Regions from separate parts of the Bacillus cereus group sp. BfR-BA-01360 genome, predicted to be linked through region 1. Evidence: riboswitches for the same ligand, from Rfam matches in the RefSeq annotation. Region 1 holds a riboswitch; the other holds the start of a gene.

Region 1 (7,283 bases):
AATGTAATCATGAAACTAGGCGGAGTGATTCCTAGTTTGACAAAACAACGTGAGCAGTGTGATGTGGAAACAGTTACAGTTTCTAGGGTAGAAGGAGAGATGAAGCAAGAATCGAAAAGAATCAATCTTCCTGTTACAGAACTTGTTCCGGGAGATATCGTTTTTCTTTCTGCAGGTGATACAGTTCCAGCTGATGTTCGCATTATTTACGCAAATGATTTATTAGTGGATGAATCTATGTTAACTGGAAAAGAAACAAATGTAGAGAAATTTGAAAGCTGTTATTATCTCGAACGCAAACGTTTTATTCCATTAAAACGAATGAAAGACTACAACCCACTTCAACTTGAAAATGTATGTTTTAAAGGAACAAAAGTGGTAAGTGGTACAGCGAAGGCAGTTGTTATTTCAACAGGTAAAAATACGTATCCTGGATTGCTTCATACATGTTGCATGCAAACATCTTGAGTTACGAATGGTGCTAAATATGAAAAAACATTGTATAATAAATGGGTTGAAAAAACGTAGAATGGTAATCTATTTGATATAACCTTACGTGTTAGCGTGAGGTTATTATTTTTTGTTAGTAGGAGAGGAATTATGAATAAAGTATTGTTAGTTGATGGAATGGCATTATTATTTCGTGCTTTTTATGCAACAAGTGTATACGGACAATTTATGAAGCGACAAGATGGTACTCCGACAAATGGGATTCATGGTTATATGAAACATTTATTAACGGCGGCGCAAACGATTGAACCCACTCATATTGTAACGTGCTGGGATATGGGCAGTACAACATTCCGAACAGAATCATTTTCAAATTATAAAGCAAATCGGGCAGCGCCTCCAGAAGAGTTGATTCCGCAATTTGATTTAGTTCAGGAAATGACTGCACAGTTATCCATTCCTGTCATCGGTATGAAAGGGTATGAAGCTGATGACTGCATTGGGACGTTAGCGAAAAAGTATTGCAGTGAAGCAGAGGTATATATATTAACCGGCGATACAGATTTATTGCAGCTTGTTGATACGAATGTTACTGTCATGCTACTTCGCAAAGGGGTTGGAAATTATGAGTACTATACCCCGGAAAAAATTATGGAAGAAAAAGGAGTAGAGCCTTGGCAAATCGTTCACGCTAAAGCATTTATGGGTGATACAAGTGATAATTATCCAGGTGTAAAAGGAATCGGTGAAAAAACGGCTTATAAATTAATTCAAGAATATGGTACAGTAGCTGCGGTATTAGAAAATATTTCATCGTTGACGAAAGCGCAGCGAACAAAAATTGAAAATGATTTAGAGAATTTAAATATATCCTTACAATTAGCGGAAATTCATTGTGAAGTTCCCATTTCGTGCCCATTAGAAGAAAGTGTGCACGAAATTGATGAAAGTAAGATGCGCAGTGTTTGTAATCAAATGAATTGGGGCAGACCTGAAATGTTCATAAGTATGTTATAAAAAATGTCTGATCAAGTAGAGCTTGGTCAGACATTTTTTTGCTAGAATATTTTACTATGATTTCTGCTTTAATTCTTGTATTCTTTTTTCTCCCCAGTCATACATCATTTGTAAAATAGGTTGTAAGCTTTCACCAAGTTCTGTTAAAGAATATTCAACTTTAGGTGGAACTTCTGGATAGACCTTTCTTGTAACGACCCCATCATCTTCTAATTCACGTAACTGTTTGGTTAACACTTTATGAGTAATTTTTGGGAAAAGTTGCTGAATAGCACTAAAGCGCATTGGACCATGTATTCCTAGCCGATATAAAATAACAATTTTCCACTTGCCACTTATAATAGATAACGTTAATTCTTTTGCGCAATGAAATTCTTTACTCTTTATTTTTTGTAATACGTCATCACGTAAGTCTTTTCCCATGTTTTTCACCTTCCATTTCATATCCTAGAGGATACTTTCTATCCTTAAAGTGCATTCTTTTCCCATTGTTACATTGCACTTATAATAAAAGAAAGCGCTTTATTCTATATTAACACAATTGGGGTTGGGAATTTTAGTATAGAGGGGGAGTATAGATGCAGGAAGTGGGGGAAATGACAAAAAATTTTATTAGTATCTCTTTGGCAGAGGAACCAATCAATATTAATAGTCGTTATACATTTAGTCTACCGCTATATACGATTGGTATATTATGTATGGAGTTACTTAACAAAGGGTATTTACAGCTTAACCATAAAGAAGAATTAGAAATCATCAAAGAAAAAACTAGTAATCGTGGGTATGTAAAACATCTTATGGAATATGTGAAGCAGAAGCGAGGACGTACGTGTAAAGAATGGATGCATTATTTTGCCGAAAAGACGAAAATAACAAATGATATATTTAAAAGTATTGTGAAAGAAATGAAGGAAGAAGGTACAGTTCGGTACCATATGAAAAAAAGCGTTATGAATGTGTTTTCACAAACAAAAATTGAATATGTTACAGGTACAAACTCGTTTGTAGAGCATATGAAACAAGATTCCTTGATGGAAAGAGAAGATAAACTTGAGCTGATGCTGCTGTTATGTGAATACGGTGGTGCAGAACGAGCTACTTTACAAAGAGACAAAGTCTATCGATTCATACAACAAATGCAAGAAGGGATTTTAGAAGGGGCACAAAGAAAGGTTTTATTTGTGTAAAAATAAATTTGATGAAAACAGGTTCTTCGGATAGGAGAACCTGTTTATGTAGGAAAAATCCAAACGCGTGCGAATAAAGAAATTTTCAAAGAAAATTCATTCTCATCTTGCATAAAAACATGTATGATAGGAAAGGGACAATTTTTAAATTAGGTGGGAACAGCATGCAGACAGTGCAGGATTATCTTTCATTCTTATATGCAAAAGGATTCAAGTTATCTGAAGAAGCACAAGGGTTTATTAGGTTTGGTCAAGGATATACAGGTGCATCGGATACAATTGTAAACGCAGCGATTGAGGCGACAATTAAACATCAATTAGAGTTTGATGGGAGTTATTTTGTGGCGCTGCTAGAAAGATTGAAAGAAGAACAAATTACCGATAAAAAAAGCGCAAAGGCTTTTATGCGGAAGTTACAAGCTTAACTTCACGCAGCCTGCGCTTCTTTTTTTTCTTTTGAAGGAAGTTCCACAAAAATCATACCGAGAAAAATACAAAGGCAGCCGAGGATGGCTGAAGTAGATAGCTGTTCACCGGCAACAAGGACGCCTGTTAAAGCAGCGAAGACGGGTTCCATTGCAAAAATAATCGCAACCCTTGTTGGAGAGGTATGTTTTTGGGCTGCTGTTTGAATAAAAAAGGCAATAGAGGTTGCAAATAAAGATGTAGCAAGTAGCGCAAATAAGAAAACGCTGTTCGTCCATAAAGAAGTAGAGAATATTTTTTCGTAATCTTCAAATAAAAAGGCGCAAATAGTCGAAAAGACTCCGACAGATAAGATTTGAGATGTACTTAATAATAAAGGTGATATTTTTTTGGAAAAGACGCCGTTGATTAAAATATGGGCTGCAAAGGCAATCGCACAGCCGAGAACGAGTATGTCTCCGATATTAAGCTGAAAGGAATCAGCAGCAGTTAATAAATAAAGGCCGATTGTGGCAGTGAGAATGCCGATTAAAACAAAGGGCGACGCCTTTTGTTTTAAAAAAATGAATGAAAGAATCGGAACCATAATAATGCTGAGCCCCGTCAGAAATCCTGCTTTAGAAGAGGTTGTATAAAGCAAGCCAAATGTTTGCAAAAGATAGCCAGCAAACAGAAAAAAGCCTACAATGAGTCCAGCGAAACTACTACAGTACATTTGTTTCTTTGAAATCTTTTTTGAAAATAGAATTTGGATGAATAATAAAATGATGCCAGCGCATAAAAAACGAATAGCGTTAAATGTAAAAGGATTCACAAATGACATTGCATTTTGAACAACGACAAATGTAGCTCCCCAAATAAAGGAGACGAATAATAAAGCAAAAGGAGCAATCCACTCTTTCTTCATATTAAGACCTCCGTTCATTTTGTAAAATCGCTTTTCTTGCTAGCTCATCTGCAACTTTATTTTGACTGCTTGGAACCCACTTGATAAAGAAAAGCTCGAACTTATCAATATATGTTAATGCTTCTTGTAAAAGTGGAGCGTATGTTTTGTTTTTTGCATATTCTTTTTCAATCGCACGTTCTACAAGCTGAGAATCGGTGCGAAATGATACAATGCTATAATTATGTTTTATACAATATTTTAATGCGATAAGTAAGGCATGGTACTCAGCTTCATGGTTTGACATGCTCCCAAGAGGGATAGATAATTGCACCGGTTGCTGAATCCCTTTAATAAAAACGCCTGCACCAGAAGGACCAGGATTTCCTTTTGATGCGCCATCAATATATACTTCAATCAAAATAAGATACCTCCGTTAATGAATCATAAGGATCCCCCCGCCTTATTTATGAGAAAAGCGGGGGAGAAAGTTGTATATGTACTATCCAATTGTAATGCTATAACGACATGTAAATGTTTCATTCGCTTGTAAAGACTGAATTCCCTTTTTCTCTTTGAAATCTTTTGCTCTGTTTACTTCATCAGCAATTCCATACCAAGGTTCAATGCATAGGAAAGGAGCATTGTTTCCGGGTGTCCATACCCCGACGAATGGGAAGCCTGTAAATGTTACTTTCACAAATTTATTATGCTTATGAGATCGAATTGCGATTTCATTTGTATTCATATTTTCAAAAATAAGAGCATCATTTTTGAATAAATCATATGTAAGCGGTAATTCTGATGCATGATCTACAATAAGCTGTTTTTCCTTTGAAAGAAATGGTCCGTCTAAAATGCTCGTTTCTAAATATTCTGGTCCACGGAATGCAAGGTAGTAATCTGTAAATGATGTACTTTCTACAAGTGGGCAATTGAATCCAGGGTGAGCACCAATGGAAAAGAACATTTCTTGCGAAGATGGATTATGTACGTTGTAAGTAACGTGTAGAGTTTGCCCCTCGAGTTCATAAGAAACGAATAATTCAAATTCATAGGGATATTTTTGTAACGTTTCTGCATTGCTCGTGACGATATAAGTAATAGTTGTTTCACTCTGTTCTTTTATAGAAAAGGGAAGATCGCGGGCGAAACCGTGTTGTGTTAATGAGTAAGCAGTGCCGTCTACATAATAGGTATGATCGACTAATCTACCGACGATTGGGAATAAAAGGGGAGCGCGGCGTCCCCAATAGTTAGCGTCTCCTTGCCATAAGTATTCGGTGTTGTCTTCTTTTAAACGAATGCTTTGTAGTTCTGCACCTTTTTCAGAGATGGAAACGATTACTTTTTCATTTTGAATTGTTGCTATCATGAAGTGAAACCTCCTAAATAGTTCATCGTTCTTATTATACGTTGTCTATAAGAAAAAAGGTAGTAATCTATTGACGAATGGTTAGCTATTGCGTACAATATGAAATTGTTGTGTAAAAACGAATCACGTGGTTCGAAACCATCCCACGTAAAAAAACTAAGGAGTTTTTATGATGAATATTAAAACATTAGTTGGAAATGGTATTATTGCAGCTTTATATATTGCTGTTTCCACACTGATTCAGCCATTTGGCTTTACAAATGTACAGTTCCGGGTGTCGGAGATGTTCAATCATCTCGTTGTATTTAATAAAAAATCCATTTACGGAATTGTTTTAGGTGTATTTTTAACAAACTTATTTTTTTCACCGATGATTGCATACGATTTAGTATTTGGAGTAGGACAGTCAGTTTTTTCGCTTCTTGCTACCATTATTTCGATGCGCTTTATTAAAGGAGTTTGGGAACGGATGATTTTTAATACAGTTATCTTTACGATTACAATGTTTATGATAGCGATTGAACTTCATCTTGCATTTGATCTACCATTTTTACTGACATGGCTTACATGTGCAGCTGGTGAATTTGTTGTCATGGCAGTTGGAATGCCGGTTATGTATTGGATTAATAAACGAGTACAATTTGAAAAAATGATGTAAATCATAAAGAAAGAGGCCGTGCCAATTGAAATAGATTGGGCGGCCTCTTTGTACATAAAGTGAAACTTTAACCAGTGGGAAGGTTCTTCAGTCCGCATCGACCTTTCTTGTTCCGCTCTCTATCTTGAGATGGGAGTTTTACTACCTTAAATTAGAAAGATAAACGTTTCCCTGAAAAATGAAATGTTCATATAACAAATGGATACCGGATTCACTCGCATATAATATACGGATTTTTGATAAAATATAATAACAGATAAGAAGTCATCTATAAGGGGAAAATAATATGAAATACAAAATTCATTGGCAATATAAAACAAAACATGGTCTTCAAACTGAATTAACAACAGAGTATATAAGTATCGAGGAAGCACTTCAACTTGCAGCTGACTTTGAGAAAACTGGACGTGTAAAGACCCTTATATTTTATGATGAAATGAATGTAGAGTGGACGCTAAAAGAAATGAAAAAGCTCAGTAAACAAGTAGAAGAGGAACCACAAGATATTCATCTTTATTTTGATGGTGGCTACGATGTCGAAACAAAAACAGCAGGTATTGGTATATGCGTCTACTATAAAAAGGGAAGTAGTAATTATCGAATTCGTCGCAATGCTTACATAGAAGGAATATATGATAATAATGAAGCTGAATATGCAGCATTGCAATATGGCATACATGTATTGGAAGAATTACAAGTGAAATATGAAGCAGTTAGACTACGCGGTGATTCGCAAGTTGTACTGCAACAACTTGCTGGAAAATGGCCATGTTACGATGAGCATTTGAATGATTATTTAGATCAGATTGAACAAAAGGCGAAGCAAATGAAATTGAAACTGATTTGTGAGCCAGTAGCGCGAAAACAAAATAAAGAAGCTCATCAATTGGCGACACAGGCGCTAGAAGGGATAGCAATCGATAGTCATATAGAAATAACTGGATAAAGGGGTGTAGTGGTGAATAAAAAGCGACTGATTATCGAGGTGAATGATTTATTAGAGACATATTGTCAAGATTGTTTTTTACAAGAACATAATCGGCAAACGCATAGTAAGTACTATGCCCATTCTTTTTGTATTCGGCAATGCACAGTTGGACAACAGTTAAAGAAATATGGAAATCAATTATCATAAAAAAACATCCAGAGGTTCCTCTGGATGTTTTTTCACGTTGTTGAAAAAAGATCTTGTCAATGAAACTGTCACCTAAAATGTGACAGTTTCACTTTCTATTTCATCTGAAATTTGATAAGTTAAATATAGGCCAACTTCTTTTAGTGAGA
Region 2 (8,465 bases), 230 kb from region 1:
GTTCTAAACGTGCTTGTCGCTTTAATAGCATATTTTGAATTAATAAAAATAAAATGGTCATTAAAAATAATGTGACAAGACATTCTACAATAACCATTTGATATAAAGCTTTTGTATGGATAGGTAATGGAGCAACAGATACTTTCCAATTTACTTTTTGGAGTGGAGTAGAAAGTATATTCGTATGCTGTTCGTTTTGTTCGTTATTATGATCCTTCAGGAAGACTACATCATATTGATCAGTTATCTCAAAATGATATTGCGGTTTAATAGCATTTAAAGTATCTGATATATAATCGAAACGCAAACTGGCTAGTAATAGACCAGAAGTTTTCGCATGTTTTGTGAGAATGGGGGTAGCAATCATAATTGCTTGATGGCCAAGTACATGATCTGTAATCACAGATGATACAGTTGTTTTTTTTGATTGAAAAGCTTCCTTAATATAAAAACAATCTGAAACATTGACAGGAGCTGTTAGTCCTTCTGAGGCAACAGTTATGACTCCATCGGAATTTGTATAATATAGACCAGAAAACCGTTCGTCGTTCGTATCTGTCTCATGAAGCACTTGCTTAATACCGTTTCTGTTTCCTGTTTCTGTGCTTACGACCATAGCGAGCATTTCGAGGGCAGAAATCGCTTCGCCGATATGATGATCGAGATAATCCCTATATACAAATAAGACCGTATGAGTAGCTTGTTTATTTTCTTCTTTCATTTGATAAGTATGGTACGAATAAAATGTTACACCAATTCCGATTGTGGGTAATATAACAAGTAATATATACAAAGTGGTGCCACGGAGTTTCTTACTCAAAGTTGCTACTCCTTCTTTTTTATTATCATTATATATAAACTATGTTAAAATTGTCATGTTTTATTCAGGGAAATTACTGGGATATGTAAAGAAGTAAAAGATGAGTGAGCAATCAGTCAGAAATGAGCAGGATGAATGGGTTATGATGCAGAGTGTCTTTCATTTTTAGAATTTACAAGAAAGGTTGGAAAAATGTAATGTCGAATGATATACGAGAAGAAATTTCGCAATCTTTAAAGATATTTATTGCGTTATCACGTGTGCAACGCTCAATTATGGATACAACAAATAAGTATATACAAGGTAATGGATTAAATCCAACTGAATTTGCTGTGCTAGAATTGTTATACCATAAAGGAAGTCAACCTCTTCAACAAATTGGAGAGCGTATATTAATTGCTAGTGGTAGTATTACATATGTTGTAGATAAGTTAGAAAAAAAGGGGCTTGTGAAGCGAACTCCTTGCCCGAATGACAGACGTGTTATATATGCGGAACTTACGGAAGACGGAACAATGCTAATTGATTCTATTTTTCCGAATCACGAAAGGCTTATACATCAATCTTTTGAAATGTTAACAAAAGAAGAAAAGGCAGAGTTGTTAACTTTATTGAAAAAGATTGGGAAATATGAAAAGTGATATGTGATCAAAAAAGTTTTTGATAAAGTGAAACTTTAATTAATGGGGATTCTCCATCCTCCCACCAATCGGGCTATTACTGCCCTAAAATAGCGGGAAAAATGATCTAAAGTTTTTTGTTCAGTCATTTTTTAGAGGAAAAAAAGTGACTGAAAATGTTTCGTTTTTAAAACAAATCGTTATGTTCTGGCGAATTTTGTTGGAAAATAACAGGAGAAAGGGGAAGGGAAATAGAACTATAAACAGATACATATAATTGAAAGGAGGCATATTTTCTATGTCATTTAAAGATTATGAATATAAACGTCCGGATATAGAAGAGTTCCAAACAAACTTTACTGCAGCTTTAGAACGATTTGAAAAGGCAAAAACAGTAGAAGAACAAAAAGAAGCTATTGGGTTTATTAATCGGATTCGCAATGATTTTGGGACAATGAGCACTCTTTGTTCGATTCGTCACTCGATAGATACAACAGATACTTTCTATAAAGAAGAACAAGATTTTTTTGATGAATATGAGCCAGTGGCACAAGGGTATGTAACAAAGTATTATAAAGCATTGTTAAGTTCTCCATTTCGTGCAGAATTAGAGGACTACTATGGAAATCAATTATTTTCGTTAGCAGAATGTGACGTAAAAACATATTCAGATGAAGTTGTGAAAGACTTACAAATCGAAAATAAATTATCTTCGCAATATACACAGTTGTTAGCTAGTGCAAAAATTCCATTTCAAGGAGAAGAAAGAACGCTATCACAACTGATTCCTTTTATGCAAGGAAATGAAAGAGATACGCGGAAACAAGCAAGTGAAGTATACTATGGTTTCTTAGCAGAACATGAAGAAGCGCTAGATCGTATTTATGATGAACTTGTGAAAGTAAGAACGAAGATTGCCAAAGCGCTAGGCTTTAAAAACTTTGTCGAACTTGGATATGCGAGAATGTACCGTACAGATTATAATGCGGAAATGGTTGCAAGTTATCGGAAACAAGTATTAGATTATATCGTCCCAGTTGCAACGGAACTTCGAAATAGACAGAAAACAAGAATTGGTGTAGAGAAATTAGCATATTATGATGAAAACTTTGAATTTGCAACAGGCAATCCGACTCCGAAAGGGGATGCGAATTGGATTATCAATCATGGAAAGACGATGTATCAAGAGTTATCAAAAGAAACGGATGAATTTTTCCATTTCATGCTAGATAATGATTTGTTAGATTTAGTTGCGAAAAAAGGAAAAGCTGGCGGTGGGTATTGTACATATATTGAAAATTATAAGGCTCCGTTCATTTTCTCAAACTTTAATGGAACGTCTGGAGATATTGACGTATTAACACATGAAGCTGGTCATGCATTTCAAGTATATGAAAGCCGCAAATATGAAATTCCAGAATATAATTGGCCGACATATGAAGCATGTGAGATTCATTCCATGAGTATGGAATTTTTCACATGGCCATGGATGAAGTTATTCTTTGAAGAAGATACAGACAAATATTACTTCTCTCATTTAAGCTCAGCATTATTATTTTTACCATACGGTGTGTCTGTTGATGAATTCCAGCACTATGTATATGAAAACCCAGAAGCATCACCAGCAGAACGAAAGGCAGCATGGCGGAATATAGAAAAGAAATATTTACCTCATCGTGATTATGAAAATAATGATTATTTAGAGCGCGGTGGATTCTGGCAACGCCAAGGACATATTTATAATGCACCTTTTTATTATATTGACTACACATTGGCTCAAATTTGTGCGCTCCAATTTTGGAAACGCGCAAGGGAGAATAGACAAGAAGCATGGGCCGATTATGTGAATCTTTGCCAACAAGGTGGAAGTCAGTCATTTTTACAATTAGTAGAAACTGCAAATTTAACATCTCCGTTTGCAGAAGGGTGTGTACAAGGAGTTATTAAAGACATTCACGCGTGGTTACATGCAGTAGAGGACACAAAATTGTAAAAAACATATGCTGTTTTCGTTCTGTTTCTCATCGACACAATTATAAAATAATGAGATAATAAAAGAAAATTCAGATTTATTAAAAGGAGGTGTTTCTACATGAAGAAGCACCTCTTTTCACCAAAAAAGAGGGGGGAAATATATGATTCAATCGAATATAAGTTTGGAGACATTGCTGCAATCATTACAAGCAACAAGACATGCATTATTATCAGAAGTTGAAACGTTAAATGATACAGACGTAAACATAAGACCACGGCGTGATAAATGGAGTATCATTCAAATTATGCATCATTTACATTTAGTGGAACAGTCTATTACATCGGCGCTTGTATATGCACTGCAGAAAAGAGAAAGAAAATTCGTTCCATTTAAAGACCTCCAGTTAACACTTGATCGAACGTATAAACGCGAAGCTCCTCAACAAATGCAACCTACAGAGACACTTATGAAAAAACAACACGGAATTCAATTGCTAGAACACTCAAGGCAAGAGCTCCTTCATACGCTCCATAGTATTATAGATGAAAAAGAACTATGCCAAAATTCATTAAAACACTCGATTTTTCAAGAACTTAGTTTGTATCAATGGATTCAATTTCTTGATTTACATGAACAAAGACACCTTACCCAATTAAAAGAGGCAAAACATGCTATTTTACAAAGATAGTTACCTTTTTATATGAAAGAAAGTGAGTGAGCGATTGACTCACTTTTTTTATTAGGGTGAAAGAATTTTTCTGATCATACTTGGAATAATACAAGGATAGAAAGGAGCTGAAAATATGTCCAAAAAGAAGAAAGAAAAAGAGCGTGCTTGGAAAGCAAGGAAAGAAAATCAAAAGCCACATGGAAAAGTAAAAGCTTTTGCAGAACTTGTAAGTGAAACGGAAAAAACGTGATGGATTATCATCACGTTTTTTTAAAGGATAAAAAAATTAGATATTTCCTTGATTCTGCACCGTATGATACAATATGTTTTGTCAATGAAAGAAGAAATTCCATGTTATAACATGGGAGAGGTTCGCGAACTCCCTCTATAAAAAACTATGAGAACAACAATATCTTAAGGTATTGTTTTGTTTTTTTATTATGATAGTTCAAGAACGTTCTTTCTTCTTATTTATAATAGAGAAGGAGAATGAGTAAAATGAAAAAAGAGAAAGCAGTTGTTGTTTTTAGTGGTGGTCAAGATAGTACAACTTGTTTATTTTGGGCTATGCAACAGTTTGCAGAAGTAGAGGCTGTAACGTTCAACTATAATCAACGTCATAAATTAGAAATTGAATGTGCAGCAAATATTGCAAAGGAATTAGGAATTAAGCATACAGTACTAGATATGAGCCTTTTAAATCAACTTGCTCCCAATGCTTTAACAAGAACAGATATCGATATTACGCATGAAGAAGGTGAATTACCATCTACCTTTGTTGAGGGACGAAATTTACTGTTCTTATCATTTGCAGCTGTTTTAGCGAAACAAGTAGGAGCACGTCATATTGTAACTGGCGTGTGCGAAACAGATTTTAGTGGCTATCCTGATTGCCGTGATGCATTTGTAAAGTCATTAAATGTTACCTTAAATTTATCTATGGATTATCCGTTTGTCATTCATACTCCGCTTATGTGGATTGATAAGGCGGACACATGGAAGCTATCAGATGAATTAGGTGCATTTGATTTTGTGAGAGAAAAGACTTTAACGTGTTATAACGGAATCATTGGCGATGGATGCGGTGAATGTCCAGCATGTCAACTTCGCAAAGCAGGTTTAGATACGTACCTACAAGAACGTGAAGGAGCGAAGGCATAATGGAACAAAGTTTTTTTGGGTTTCGTGTTGTAGAAAACTTACAAAAAATAGATAAGGATATTCAGCGTCAGCAATTAAAATATCATAATAAACGCGTAATGGTCAGTAAGGAATTTACATTCGATGCAGCTCATCATTTGCACTGCTATGATGGGAAATGTAAAAACTTACATGGGCACACTTATAAAGTTGTCTTTGGAATTAGTGGATATGTAAATGAAATTGGTATTGCCATTGACTTTGGAGATATAAAAGAAATTTGGAAAAATGAAATTGAAATTTATTTAGATCATCGTTACTTAAACGAAACATTACCAGCGATGAATACGACTGCGGAAAATATGGTCGTTTGGATTTATGAGAAAATGGCAGAGGCATTAACAAAGGGAGGCCGAGCAGAAGAGTATAAAGGAGCTCGAGTTGAATTTGTTCGTCTGTTTGAAACGCCGACAAGTTATACAGAAGTAAGACGGGAGTGGATGCTCGATGAGTAAAATCCCCGTTTTAGAAATATTCGGTCCAACCATTCAAGGAGAAGGAATGGTTGTGGGGCAAAAAACGATGTTTATTCGTACAGCGGGATGTGATTATAGTTGCGCATGGTGTGATTCTGCTTTTACTTGGGATGGATCGGCGAAAGATCAGATTCAACAAATGACCCCAGAAGAAATTTGGAAGGAACTTATTGAGATTGGTGGAGAAAACTTTTCGCATGTAACAATTTCAGGTGGAAATCCAGTGTTACTGAAACATATGAAAGAACTTTTAGAGAGATTAAAAGAGAATAACATTCGGACCGCCATTGAAACGCAAGGGAGTAAATGGCAAGAATGGCTTTTGGACATAGATGAAATTACAATTTCACCGAAACCACCAAGTTCAAAAATGAAAACAAATTTTACGATGTTAGACTTAGTAGTAGAAAGATTAGTAGATAAAAATATGAGTTTAAAAGTAGTTATATTTGATGATGATGACTTTGAATATGCAAAGAACGTTCATGAACGTTATCCTCATGTACCTTTTTTCCTACAGGTTGGAAACGATGATACAAAAACAGCAGAGGACGCAGTGTTAATTCCTAAATTATTACAGAAATATGAATGGTTAATTGAAAAGGCAGTTCATAGTAAAGAAATGAATGATGTAAAAGTATTACCTCAGCTTCATGCCTTAGTATGGGGAAATAAGCGAGGCGTATAAGTGAATAGAAGGGATGTTTAAAGATGGCAGGAAGATTAGATGAAGATTTAAAAGATGTAACGTTGCTTGGAAATCAAAATACAAAATATTTATTTGAATATAGCCCGGAAATTTTAGAGACTTTTGATAATAATCATCCAAATCGTGATTATTTTGTGAAATTCAATTGCCCTGAATTTACAAGTCTATGTCCCAAAACAGGACAACCAGATTTTGCAACCATTTATATTAGTTACATTCCTGAGAAAAAAATGGTGGAAAGTAAATCGTTAAAGTTATACTTATTTAGTTTCCGTAACCATGGTGATTTTCATGAGGATTGTATGAATGTGATTATGAATGATTTAATAGAATTAATGGATCCGCGTTATATCGAAGTGTGGGGGAAATTTACGCCACGCGGTGGTATTTCAATCGATCCATATTGCAACTATGGGCGCCCAGGTACGAAGTATGAGAAAATGGCAGAGTATCGCATGATGAATCATGATTTATATCCGGAAACAGTAGATAACCGTTGATGAGAAAGGATCTGTACGTTGTGTACAGATCCTTTTTATCTAGGAAGTTATGCATATTGATTGATTACAGTATAATTTTTATGGTTTACAACTGTAAGAGGTTCCACATCTAATTCTCTAAAGTTCTCCATAATTGTTATATCAACAATAACGGAATTTTTATTTACTTTTTGAACACGTCCGTGCATACCGTCTTTAAATTCGATAATATCTCCAGCCTTTGCGATTTCCATGAACAACTCTCCTTATTACAGTTTTAACAAAAAATAAATTTTTTTCTAGTTTCTTCTATTTTGAACTATATTTCTTGGTTTGTAAATGCTTCCAAAGGGAGAGTTTGAAAAATATTCATTTTTCATAAGAAATTTGTAAAGATATGTTGAAAGGAAGAAAGGAGATAAAATTGTGATTCAGTTACTATGTATGTAAGAGTATGTCTTTCTGCTTTTTCATGGTATGATGACAATAAGAAATCCGTGTATAATCATATGGGCGATAAGCGGTGAATGAGGAGGGAAGAGAATGCGAATTTCTTTTATTCGTCACGGTCGCTTGAATCATTGTGTAAATCCAATGACAGTTACTGAGTTTCATGAATGGATGCAATGCTATGATATAGAGGAGATGAGAGTAGAGGAAAGCATACCACGTGAAACGATTGAAGCGATTGAATCTTCCAAGTTAGTTGTGACAAGTAATCAAAAACGTGCTGTGCAATCAGCAGCAGAGTTAACAAATTCTTTATCTTTTATCCAAAATAAACTTTTTCGAGAAGTAGAGGTACCATCTTATTTTTTTGCTCCCAAATGGATAAAATGTAAACCAGAAATATGGACAATGGTAGGGCGTACATTATGGATTATAGGTTACTCTAAAGGGGTTGAATCTTATCGAGAGGCACGGGAGAGAGCAAAGCAAGCTGCTGATACACTTATTGGTTATGCCCTTGTCTATAACCACATTGTCCTTGTAGGACACAGTTATTTTAATACAATGATTGGTACGGAATTACGTACGAGAGGTTGGGTTGGGCCACCTATCTTTCATAGGAAACCGTGGGGATGTACAGAATATACATTTCACGAAGCTTTAAACGGAACGAAACTAAAAACGAATTTAACATAAAAGCACACGATTCAAACGGTGAATCGCGTGCTTTTGTTATGAAACGAAAGTCTTTTTTAAGAGCGGTTTTACTAAGTGAGCATATGGCTCACCTACAAGCATGACAGTCTTGTCTTCTTCGTAGCCAAGCTTTTTATATAAAGAGAAAGCTCTTATGTTTTCTAAATTTACAAGTAACGCAATTTTTTCATACCCTTTGTCCAATCCGTCATTTTCAACCGTTTTAATTAATTGGGAGCCAATTCCTCGTCCGCTATATTTGCTTGAAACAGATAATGTATCGATATAATACTCATCTAATTCTGCTTCTTTTTCTAACGTAATGGTTGAATCTTGGTGTAGCTTTTGCAGGTGTTTTACAATTGGAGCA

What was found. Region 1 has a riboswitch for preQ1 ahead of MR056_RS05225 (QueT transporter family protein). Riboswitches for the same ligand answer to the same signal wherever they lie in the genome.
Positions count from the first base shown of each region.
Region 2: another riboswitch for preQ1. It lies ahead of queC (7-cyano-7-deazaguanine synthase QueC); the one in region 1 lies ahead of MR056_RS05225 (QueT transporter family protein).

Region 1 covers NZ_JAKUFV010000003.1:302,523-309,805, forward strand. The annotation lists gene MR056_RS05185 (P-type ATPase actuator domain-containing protein) at 1-468, shown strand, start outside; gene MR056_RS05190 (5'-3' exonuclease) at 601-1,467, shown strand; gene MR056_RS05195 (winged helix-turn-helix transcriptional regulator) at 1,522-1,890, opposite strand; gene MR056_RS05200 (hypothetical protein) at 2,046-2,654, shown strand; gene MR056_RS05205 (DUF6123 family protein) at 2,819-3,079, shown strand; gene MR056_RS05210 (DMT family transporter) at 3,082-3,987, opposite strand; gene MR056_RS05215 (reverse transcriptase-like protein) at 3,989-4,387, opposite strand; gene MR056_RS05220 (aldose 1-epimerase family protein) at 4,469-5,341, opposite strand; PreQ1 riboswitch class I at 5,463-5,507, shown strand; gene MR056_RS05225 (QueT transporter family protein) at 5,514-5,999, shown strand; gene MR056_RS05230 (ribonuclease H family protein) at 6,286-6,945, shown strand; gene MR056_RS05235 (zinc-finger domain-containing protein) at 6,958-7,134, shown strand; partial or broken gene MR056_RS05240 (transposase) at 7,207-7,283, opposite strand, start outside.
Region 2 covers NZ_JAKUFV010000003.1:71,935-80,399, forward strand. The annotation lists gene MR056_RS03970 (DUF3149 domain-containing protein) at 1-820, opposite strand, end outside; gene MR056_RS03975 (MarR family winged helix-turn-helix transcriptional regulator) at 1,018-1,461, shown strand; gene MR056_RS03980 (M3 family oligoendopeptidase) at 1,739-3,433, shown strand; gene MR056_RS03985 (DinB family protein) at 3,576-4,103, shown strand; gene MR056_RS03990 (DUF6254 family protein) at 4,219-4,335, shown strand; PreQ1 riboswitch class I at 4,447-4,490, shown strand; gene queC (7-cyano-7-deazaguanine synthase QueC) at 4,584-5,246, shown strand; gene queD (6-carboxytetrahydropterin synthase QueD) at 5,246-5,740, shown strand; gene queE (7-carboxy-7-deazaguanine synthase QueE) at 5,733-6,449, shown strand; gene queF (preQ(1) synthase) at 6,473-6,970, shown strand; gene MR056_RS04015 (YkvS family protein) at 7,018-7,203, opposite strand; gene MR056_RS04020 (histidine phosphatase family protein) at 7,493-8,095, shown strand; gene MR056_RS04025 (GNAT family N-acetyltransferase) at 8,132-8,465, opposite strand, start outside.